One region of the Thalassospira sp. UBA4513 genome, then DNA from elsewhere that is predicted to be linked to it. Evidence: predicted binding sites of a transcription regulator. Region 1 holds the regulator's gene; each other region holds the start of a gene.
What was found. Region 1 encodes LexA, which represses DNA repair genes until DNA is damaged. Its sites were predicted from a motif close to ATGTTCTANTTTGGTTC; they were not measured.
Positions count from the first base shown of each region.

Region 2: B2T33_RS02440 (ImuA family protein) is a predicted target of LexA. The motif match lies at 1,925-1,941, and genes of this name have one in related genera.
Region 3: recA (recombinase RecA) is a predicted target of LexA. The motif match lies at 1,919-1,935, and genes of this name have one in related genera.

Region 1 covers NZ_DGMR01000001.1:48,756-52,017, forward strand. Annotated here, with positions in the region: gene trpC (indole-3-glycerol phosphate synthase TrpC) at 1-143, shown strand, start outside; gene moaC (cyclic pyranopterin monophosphate synthase MoaC) at 163-642, shown strand; gene lexA (transcriptional repressor LexA) at 805-1,512, shown strand; gene B2T33_RS00280 (ComEC/Rec2 family competence protein) at 1,589-3,262, opposite strand, start outside.
Region 2 covers NZ_DGMR01000007.1:15,464-18,725, reverse strand. Annotated here, with positions in the region: gene cysN (sulfate adenylyltransferase subunit CysN) at 1-1,786, shown strand, start outside; gene B2T33_RS02440 (ImuA family protein) at 1,946-2,758, shown strand; gene B2T33_RS02435 (Y-family DNA polymerase) at 2,670-3,262, shown strand, end outside.
Region 3 covers NZ_DGMR01000003.1:45,704-48,965, forward strand. Annotated here, with positions in the region: gene B2T33_RS01015 (hypothetical protein) at 1-415, opposite strand, end outside; gene B2T33_RS01020 (DUF4198 domain-containing protein) at 418-1,206, opposite strand; gene nikR (nickel-responsive transcriptional regulator NikR) at 1,312-1,791, shown strand; gene recA (recombinase RecA) at 2,077-3,150, shown strand; gene B2T33_RS01035 (helix-turn-helix domain-containing protein) at 3,254-3,262, opposite strand, start outside.

The sequences.
Region 1 (3,262 bases):
TGGCCGAAAGCGGCCTGTTTACCCCTGATGACCTTGCCCGTATGGCAAAGGTCGGCGCTGAGTGTTTCCTGATCGGCGAAAGCCTGATGCGCCAGGACGACGTCGCAACCGCCACCCGCAAACTGCTTGGCCTTGCGGCCTGATCAATACTGGACAGAACCAATGGCAGACAAGCTTTCCCATATTGATGCCGGTGGCAACGCGGTGATGGTCGATATTTCGGCCAAGGCAGAAACCGCACGCATTGCGATTGCCAAGGCCCGGGTTCTGATGTCTTCCGAAACGGCAAAGCTGATTGCGGCGCGCGGCCATAAAAAGGGGGATGTTCTTGGCATCGCCCAGCTTGCCGGGATCATGGGGGCGAAAAAGACCCCTGACCTGATCCCGCTTTGTCATCCCCTGCCCCTGACTTCTGTCACCGTGGATCTCGAACTGGCCAACGATGCCGATGCCGTCGATATCACCGCCACCTGCAAGACAACCGGCAAGACCGGTGTCGAGATGGAAGCCCTCACCGCTGCCTCGGTCGCAGCACTCACGGTTTTTGACATGTGCAAGGCGGTTGATAAAAGTATGAGGATTACCGATTTGCGGGTCACCCGAAAAGAAGGTGGCAAATCGGGTACCTTCGTCGCGGACTAGCTTCCTGTCCCTGCGGACCGCCTACTATTCATATTTTTTGAAGGATCACGGCGATTATTCGGTTTTTCCGTCAAATCGCACAGAGCCGCTTGACCCGCGAAAAGAACTAAAGTAGAACATCTGTGTATCCTTTTTGTTCTTTTTACAGGTTCGGGAAATAACATGCTGACGCGCAAGCAATATGAGTTGCTGGTCTATATAGACAATTACCTTCGCGATCACGGGATTTCGCCCTCTTTCGATGAAATGAAAGAGGCCCTGAACCTTAAATCCAAATCCGGCATTCACCGCCTGATCACAGGCCTCGAGGAACGCGGCTTTATCCGCCGCCTTGCGCACCGTGCACGCGCGCTTGAGGTCGTCAGACTTCCGGAAAACAGCGATGATGACGCCCCGGAAACGCCAAACAATGTGACCTCGCTTGCCAGTGTGCGAAAGGCCGCGCATCGACCAACCACGGTGCCAACCGCCTTCTCGGAAGCCGGGGAATCCGTTGGTTTGCCGCTCTATGGCCGGATTGCTGCCGGTACACCGATCGAGGCCCTTCGCGATCAAACGACCATGGTGCAGGTCCCGGCCGCCCTGCTTGGTGCCGGTGATCACTATGCCCTTGAAGTATCGGGGGATTCGATGATTGATGCCGGCATTCTTGATGGCGATACCGTCCTGATCCAGCGCTGTGAACAGGCCCATGACGGAACGATTGTGGTGGCACTCGTCGATGACAGCGAAGCCACGCTTAAGCGCCTGAAACGCGGACGTGGTGAAGTTCTGCTGGAACCGGCCAACGCACGCTATGAAACCCGCGCCCTGTCGCCAGATCGCGTGCGCATTCAGGGCCGTCTGGTCGGGCTGCTGCGTCAGTACTGATTGCTTGCGCGAAGTTACAAACAAAAACGCCCGGTGCTTGTGCCCGGGCGTTTTTGTTTTGAGTACGATCAGGTTGTTAGCGCCCTGCTCTGCCGCCGATGATGATCCAGGGCCAATTGCCAGTTTCCGCACGGACGGTGTTGATTTCTGGCTTTTCGCCAGGCTCAGACGGCAGTTTGATCGCAACACCGCCCTGCCACCACAGAACGTCATCATCGATGATCACGCGCGCGCCAGAGGCCTGACAGGTGGTTGGTAGATCGGTTTTCAGGCTGACAATGATATCTGCATTACGGCAGGCATAAAACGGATTGGCAATACGGCTTGCGACGATGATCCGTGACGGAACGATGTTAGCGCTAACACCAAGGGAGCACGGGTCGTTCTGGCAGGCCTGTACGCGGCTTGGTTCCTGTTCGGGGCGAATACCAAAGCGGCTCATCCAGATGCCTTTTTGAAAGTCATTCAGCCGCGATGAGGTATGCAGGATAGCGGCATCGGGATCATAAACAGCCCAGCTTTCGCGGTCGCCCGAAATCAGGATTTCGGGTTCTTTGTGCAGTGCCTGAAAGATAATGGCGGCAAAAATCACCGGAAGGACCGGCACGATCATCACCTTGTCGCGCCAGATAACGATCCAGGCCAAGGCAAACAGCCCCAAGGCAACCGCCAGCATATCAAGGCCCGAGACATACCAAAGCCCCCAGTCCTGTGCGGCAACCAGTTCGGCGGTTTCCAACAATACCGTCAATCCGGGCTTCATCGCGGCCAAAGAAAACCCTGATAACCCAATCGGGATCAGCGCCAGCGTCACGACAATCCAGGGCATGACCCAGAATGCCATGACCGGAATGGCGACCAGATTGGCGAGTACGCCGAGCATTGAAATACGGCCGAAATGATAGCCGATAATGGGCGCAGTCACCGCCGTCACGATCAAACTGGTCAGCAGCAAACCGGCAAGATAAAGACCGGCACGCTCATACCAGGACAGCATCCCCTGCCGATCCAGCCAGCGCCGCCCCGGCCCGTCATAAAACGCAACAAGTGCGCCAACGGCGGCAAAGGAGAGCTGGAAACTGGCGCCAAGCGCCGCATCAGGCCGAAGGATCAAAACAATGATCGCGGCCACGCCCACAAGGCGCAGCGATATGGCACGGCGATCCAGCAGGAGTGCCAGCCAAACCACAAGCAACATGACAAAGGCGCGCTGGGTCGGGATGGTCGCCCCGGATAATCCAAGATAGACAAGCCCCGCCAGCATGGCCGCCATCGCTGCCCATTTCTTGATCGGATAGCGCAAGGCAATTGATGGAATGGCGGCCAACCCGAACCGGATCAGGAAAAACACCGTCCCGCACAGCAATCCCATATGCAGACCGGAAATCGCCAACAAATGCGCAAGCCCGGATTTGCGAAGGTTATCGGCAATATCCGGGGAGACTTCACCGCGTTCGCCAATGATCAGCGCCTTGGCAATGCCGGTTTCAGGGCCAGTCATTTCATCGCTGATGACGGCTGAGATATATTGACGCGCCCTTTCAATACCGACCAGTAAAATATTGTTGTTTATGTCTTTTTGATTTTCCAGAACTTCGAACTGTCGTCCAAAGACAAAGCCGGATGCGGCAATATTGCTGAAATAGAGATTACGTGAAAAATCCGGGTCGCCGGGAACCGCAGGTGCGCGCAAGGGAAAGAGACGTGCGTTCGCGCGGATCTGATCGCCAATTGAAAGCGCACTATCGCC
Region 2 (3,262 bases), on a different contig from region 1:
TTGGGATTCCAAACTGATCTTTGAAGATCAGCTGGCCGCCCTTGAATCAGATAGCCGCAAGGTTGGCACCCAGGGCGGCGAGATTGATTTCGCCCTGCTGCTTGATGGTTTACAGGCCGAACGCGAACAGGGCATCACCATTGATGTTGCCTATCGTTTCTTCTCGACCGACAAGCGTAAATTCATCGTCGCCGATACCCCCGGCCACGAACAATATACCCGTAACATGGCAACCGGTGCCTCGACCGCCGATGTTGCCGTGATCCTGATTGATGCGCGCAAGGGGATTCTGACCCAGACCCGCCGTCACAGCTTCATCACATCCCTTTTGGGCATCAAGCATGTGGTGCTGGCCGTCAACAAGATGGACCTGATCGATTATGATCAGGCCAAATTTGATCAGATCGTTGCCGAGTATCTGAAATTCGCCGAGCAGCTGAACTATAGCTCGATCACCGCGATCCCGCTTTCGGCCCTGCGTGGCGACAACATGATCGAGCCGAGCGCGAATACGCCCTGGTATTCCGGCCCGACGCTTCTGGCCCATCTTGAAGATGTGCAGGTCGAACAGGATGCGATTGAAAAGCCGTTCCGTTTGCCAGTGCAGTGGGTTAACCGCCCGAACCTTGATTTCCGGGGCTTTTCCGGCACCATTTCATCAGGCCGCGTCAAACCGGGTGACGAGGTTGTCGTCACCGCATCGGGTCATACCAGCAAGGTCAAGGACATCGTCACCTTTGATGGCAACCTGGATGTTGCCATTGCCGGTCAGGCGATCACCCTGACCCTTGAAGATGAAATCGACATTTCGCGTGGCGACATTTTGGCGCATGCGGATGCCAAGCCCGACTTTGCCGATCAGTTCGAAGCCCGCATCATCTGGATGCACGAAGATCACCTTCTGCCCGGCCGTCCCTATCTGATCAAGATGGGCGCACAGGTTGCCAATGCGCAGATCAGCGACCTAAAATACAAGGTCAATGTGAACACGCTTGAACACGTGGCGGGCAAGACGCTTGAGCTTAATGAAGTCGGGATTGCCAATATCTCGGCCGACAAGGCGTTGGCGTTTGATCCCTATGATCAAAACCGTCATTCGGGCCGCTTCATCATTATTGACCGCTTTACCAACGCCACTGTTGGGGCGGGCATGGTCAACCATTCCCTGCGCCGTGCGACCAACATCAAATGGCAGGAAATGGACATCAACAAGGGGGCTCGTGCCTATCAGAAAGGCCAGAAATCGGTCATTCTGTGGTTCACCGGCCTGTCGGGTGCGGGCAAATCGACCGTTGCCAACCTAGTTGAGAAAAAGCTCCACGCCCTTGGCAAGCACACCTACACCCTTGATGGCGACAATGTCCGTCATGGCCTGAACAAGGATCTTGGCTTTACCGATGCCGATCGCGTGGAAAACATCCGCCGTGTGGGGGAAACCGCCAAGCTTTTTGTCGATGCGGGCGTGATCACGCTGGTGTCCTTCATCTCGCCGTTCAAAAGCGAACGCCAACTGGCACGCAGCCTTGTTGAGAAAGACGAGTTCATCGAGGTGTTTATCGACACCCCGCTTGAAGTCTGCGAACAGCGCGATGTGAAAGGCCTTTATAAAAAGGCCCGTGCGGGCGAGATCGCCAACTTCACCGGGATCGACAGCCCCTATGAGCGGCCGGAAAATGCCGAGATCACGGTCAACACATCCGATCAAACCGCCGAAGAAGCCGCAGAGGCGATTGTCTCCAAGCTTGAAGAATTCGGTGTTCTCGGGGCCTGGTTCCCGGAAATCTGATCTGACTCAGACATGCATTCAGGAAAACCCGGCATTTGCGAATGTCGGGTTTTCTTTTGCTTCAACCACATATCCCCGATCCTGAAAAACCCGATTGGATACGCCTTGACTCCTGTTCCGCTTTGACCACATAAAATAGAACAAAACAGGAACAATAAAATGTCAGACAGACGCATTCATCAGGCACGCGCAGCTTTGGCCCGGGCCGAGCAACAATGGAAAGTTCAGGTTTCCTGTCTGTCCGGTGGGCCAGATCGGGCAGACGGGGTAATTGCGCGTGCCTTTGGCGGCACGTTCCTGCGCGATCATATCAGCATCGGCGGCCTTGCCCCGATTGGCCTGCATGAAGTGTTGTGCGGCCATGATGATTGCGCGGCGTCCCTTTTGGCGTGGTATCTGGCGACATTGTCTGTGGATGCGCCCTCTGATGCCCCATTTGCCTCTCCACCCGGCAAGGGCATCTTCTGGATCCGGCAGCGTCGCGCGCTGGATCAGGGCGGGTTTTATGCCCTGTCCCTGCCGATGACGGCCCTTGAACCAGAACCGTTGATGATGACGGTGGATCAACAGGCCACCGCCCTTTGGACCTGCGAGGAAGTGGCAAAATCCGGTCAGGTCCGTGCGGTGATCATTGAAACCTCCGACTATGACCTGACCACGGCACGACGCCTGCAACTGGCCTGCGAAAGTGGCGGCACACGCATCATTGTTTTACGCCCGCTTGCCAGAAACGGGCGGATTCCGACCTCAAGCGCCTGGACGCGCTGGCAAATAACACCTGTAAACGCCTTGGAACCAACAGAACGACCAACAGGAAACGACCATCATCTCAGCCTGATCGGGGGACGCGGGGTCCGACCGGGAAGCTGGAAAGTCAAAACCGATGCAACAACGTTTTCTTTATCTGTGGCTGCCCCACTGGAAAACCGACTGTCAGAAGACAACCCCAAAGACAGGCACGCCCACGCCTGATCAGCCCCGCGATGCTGACAGTCTGAAAACTGCCCCACAGGCCTCAAAGCCACAAGCCCCCCCGCACGTGATCACGCGCAGCGACCACAAGGGCGTGCTCGTCTGTGGACTGAATGCAGCGGCACAAAAGGCCGGATTGCACGGTGGCATGCGCCTTTCTGATGCGCGCAGCATCCTGCCCGATCTTCAGGACAGCCCTGAAGAGCCTGAACTCTGCGATGGCAAATTTGCCCGACTGGTGCGCTTCATGGACCGCTATAGCCCATGGATTGCGCCAGACCGCGACCTGCATGCACATGGGCTTAATGGCGATGCGGGCCTATGGCTTGAAATCACTGGCGGCAGTCATTTGTTTGGCGGTGAAAGCACCATGATCACGCAAATCCTGCGCGACATGAAGGCCCAAGGCATTGCTGCCCGCACCGCCATTGCCGATACCGCTGGTGCCGCATGGGCCGCGGCCCGGTGTCATCCGGGCGCACCCAATGAGCGCATTTTGTCCCT
Region 3 (3,262 bases), on a different contig from region 1:
TGGCCGTTGTCGACGACGCAGTTGCCGTCTGGCCGCCCCCCGGTGTGACTGTGGCGTTGGCGGTGTTCGTCGGCTGATAGGCCAATTGCACAACATGCCCCATGCCATCGGCCACCTTGATGTGGAGTTCACTTGGCGCATCTGGTGCTGGTGTGCCGCCAAGCCCAAGGGAGAACTGACCGACCCGGTCCGTGCGCGCCTTTTGCCAGACCTTGCCGTCCTTGGTTGTGACAACCACCTCGGCAAAGGCCATCGGGGATCCGTCGGTATATCGAAAACCATAGGTCTTTGTATTGGCACTATCTTCGACCTGCCAACCAGCACCATGGGCATGGGCGGGGGCAGGGACGGCCAATGGCCCCGCAATCAGCAGGGCCATCAGAACCAAAAGGCGATAAAAGCCGGTCCGTGCCATCATCATTTATCTACGGCGAATGATAGCGTCGCGCGGATGTTGTGGTTGCCAACGCCTTCCTCGGCATCGGGCATATCGGCCGCGATACGCACAATCCACAAACCGGGGGCCGAAACCCGGATCTTGGCAATGCCACTGCCGGCCTCGGTGCTCAGTGTCTCTGTCGCATAGGCCCAGGAGGACGGTGTTTCGGTAAATCCGGCATAGGTTGCCAGAACCGATGTCGTCAACGGGTGACCGTTCAAAAGGATCTGGAACTCGGCATCCTCGCCGACCTTGGTGTCACGCGGATCGCTGAGCGGCACGATTTCAAGTGCATCACCAAGTGGTTTGGTAACAAAATCGGCTGAGCCTTCGACACCCACCAGAAGCTTGGCAAACTTTTCATAGCGGGTCGATGCGATGGCATCGGGATGTTCATCGGCACCGCCGGCCTGCCAGCCATCGGGGGTTTGCGACCAGACAACACCCAGACGATGGCCGGAAATCCAAGCCGCCGTATCGGGCACTTCAAACGTGCCGATCAGATTGGGCGCGGTGTCATTTTGGGAAATCGCAATGTCGTTCGTGCCATTGGCGGTGATCAGCGTGGCGCGCACATCATTTACGCCTTCTGCTTCTTCCGGAAGGCCAAACTGATGGGTCGAATCAAGGATAAGTGTCGCATTCTCGCCCGGCTTCGCCGTCTCAGGCGATTGGCTTGCGATGAATTCATGCGCGTTTGCCGACAGACCGATCAGAAGCGTTGCGGCACCAATCACCATGCTTGCTGCGAACTTTGGTTGAAACATTTGCGTTCCTTTGGGAAATTGTTTTTATGGAAGAACCATGTGCGGGTATGAACTTTTCAAAAAAGATCATACTCGTCAAGCCGTTGATTGTGAGAGGTAGTCAAAATGACCCGCGTGACCGTATCGATTGAAGACGATCTGATGGAGGCGTTTGACGCGTTTCTTGATCACCGCGGCTATACCAACCGGTCAGAGGGATTTCGCGATCTGATCCGTGAAAAGCTTCAGAACACCAAGCTTGAAGACAATGCCGACGGGGTCGGGATTGCGGTTCTGAACTATGTCTATGATCACGAGGAACGCATGCTGGCATCACGCCTGATGAGCACTCAGCACGAACATCACAATCTGACGGTTTCCACGGTGCACTTCCATATTGATCATGATACCTGCCTTGAAAGTGTGACACTGCGCGGGCGGCTTTCTGAAATCCGCGCCTTTGCCGACAAGGTTCTGGCACAGCCGGGCGTGCGCCACGGGCAGCTTTACACCGTGCCGGGTGAATTGCATGTCGAAAGCCATCATCATGGCGATGATCACGATGGACATGCGCCTAAGCACGAACATCTTAAAATCACCACCTGATCGTATTGCCAAACCGTCACTGACCCCACGCCCCGCTGTTGTTGGGCGGGCGGTTGAAGCATCTGTTCTCTGAAAGTTCTAATCGAAGCCATGAGAACAAACTTGCAACATCCGAATTTTTGTGAGAATGTTCGCATTATGTTCTCAGTTGTTTTGTCGATAAGAACGCAGTGGCAGGCTGCGGCAACAGGCAAAACAGTCTAGCGGTGGCGTTCCGCATTATAGGTCCGGGGAACCGCCTGCGTTGCATCCAACCCGGCCCTGTGGAATAAGAGAGTTCGAGCAATGATTCAGACCGCGCTGCATTTGGTGGATAAGGATACTATGGATAAGCAGAAGGCACTCGAAGCCGCCCTTGGGCAGATCGAACGGGCATTTGGCAAAGGTTCGATTATGAAGCTGGGTCAGCGGGAAAGCGCCGTTGATATCTCAGCTATTTCAACCGGTTCGCTCGGTCTTGATATCGGACTGGGCATTGGCGGTCTGCCGCGTGGCCGTATCGTCGAAATCTATGGTCCGGAAAGTTCGGGTAAAACCACGCTGGCGTTGCACACGGTTGCCGAAGCCCAGAAGCTTGGCGGGACCTGTGCGTTTGTCGATGCCGAACACGCGCTTGACCCGGGATATGCCCGCAAGCTTGGTGTGAATACCGACGAACTCCTGATTTCCCAGCCCGATGCCGGTGAACAGGCCCTTGAAATCGCTGACACGCTGGTGCGTTCTGGCGCGATTGATGTTCTGGTCGTCGATTCGGTTGCTGCCCTTGTCCCGCGCGCCGAACTTGAAGGTGAGATGGGCGATACGCACGTTGGTCTGCAGGCCCGCCTGATGAGCCAAGCACTGCGTAAACTGACCAGTTCTGTTTCGCGTTCGAACTGCATGGTCATCTTCATCAACCAGATCCGTATGAAGATTGGTGTGATGTTCGGCAGCCCGGAAACCACAACCGGTGGTAACGCGCTTAAATTCTATGCCTCTGTCCGCCTTGATATCCGTCGTATCGGTCAGATCAAGGACCGCGACGAAGTCGTTGGTAACCAGACGCGTGTGAAGGTCGTCAAAAACAAGATGGCCCCGCCGTTCAAGCAGGTTGAATTCGACATCATGTATGGCGAAGGCATTTCCAAGATGGGTGAAATCCTTGATCTTGGCGTCAAGGCCGGTATCGTCGAGAAATCCGGTTCCTGGTTCTCCTACAACTCGACCCGTATCGGTCAGGGCCGCGAGAACGCCAAGAGCTTCCTGCGCGAGAATCCGGAAATGACCAAGGAGATCGAAAACAGCATTCGCGAGAGTGCCGGTCTGATCGCCGAAGCCATGACCAATATGAGCGAAGACGAACCGGTCAACGACGATTGATCTGATTGATCATTCCAACTGATTGCAAAAGGCGGCGCCACAATGGGTGCCGCCTTTTTCTTTACTGCTCACGCTGCCAGGTTGTCTTTGCCGGCTGAGGGGGCTAGGTGGA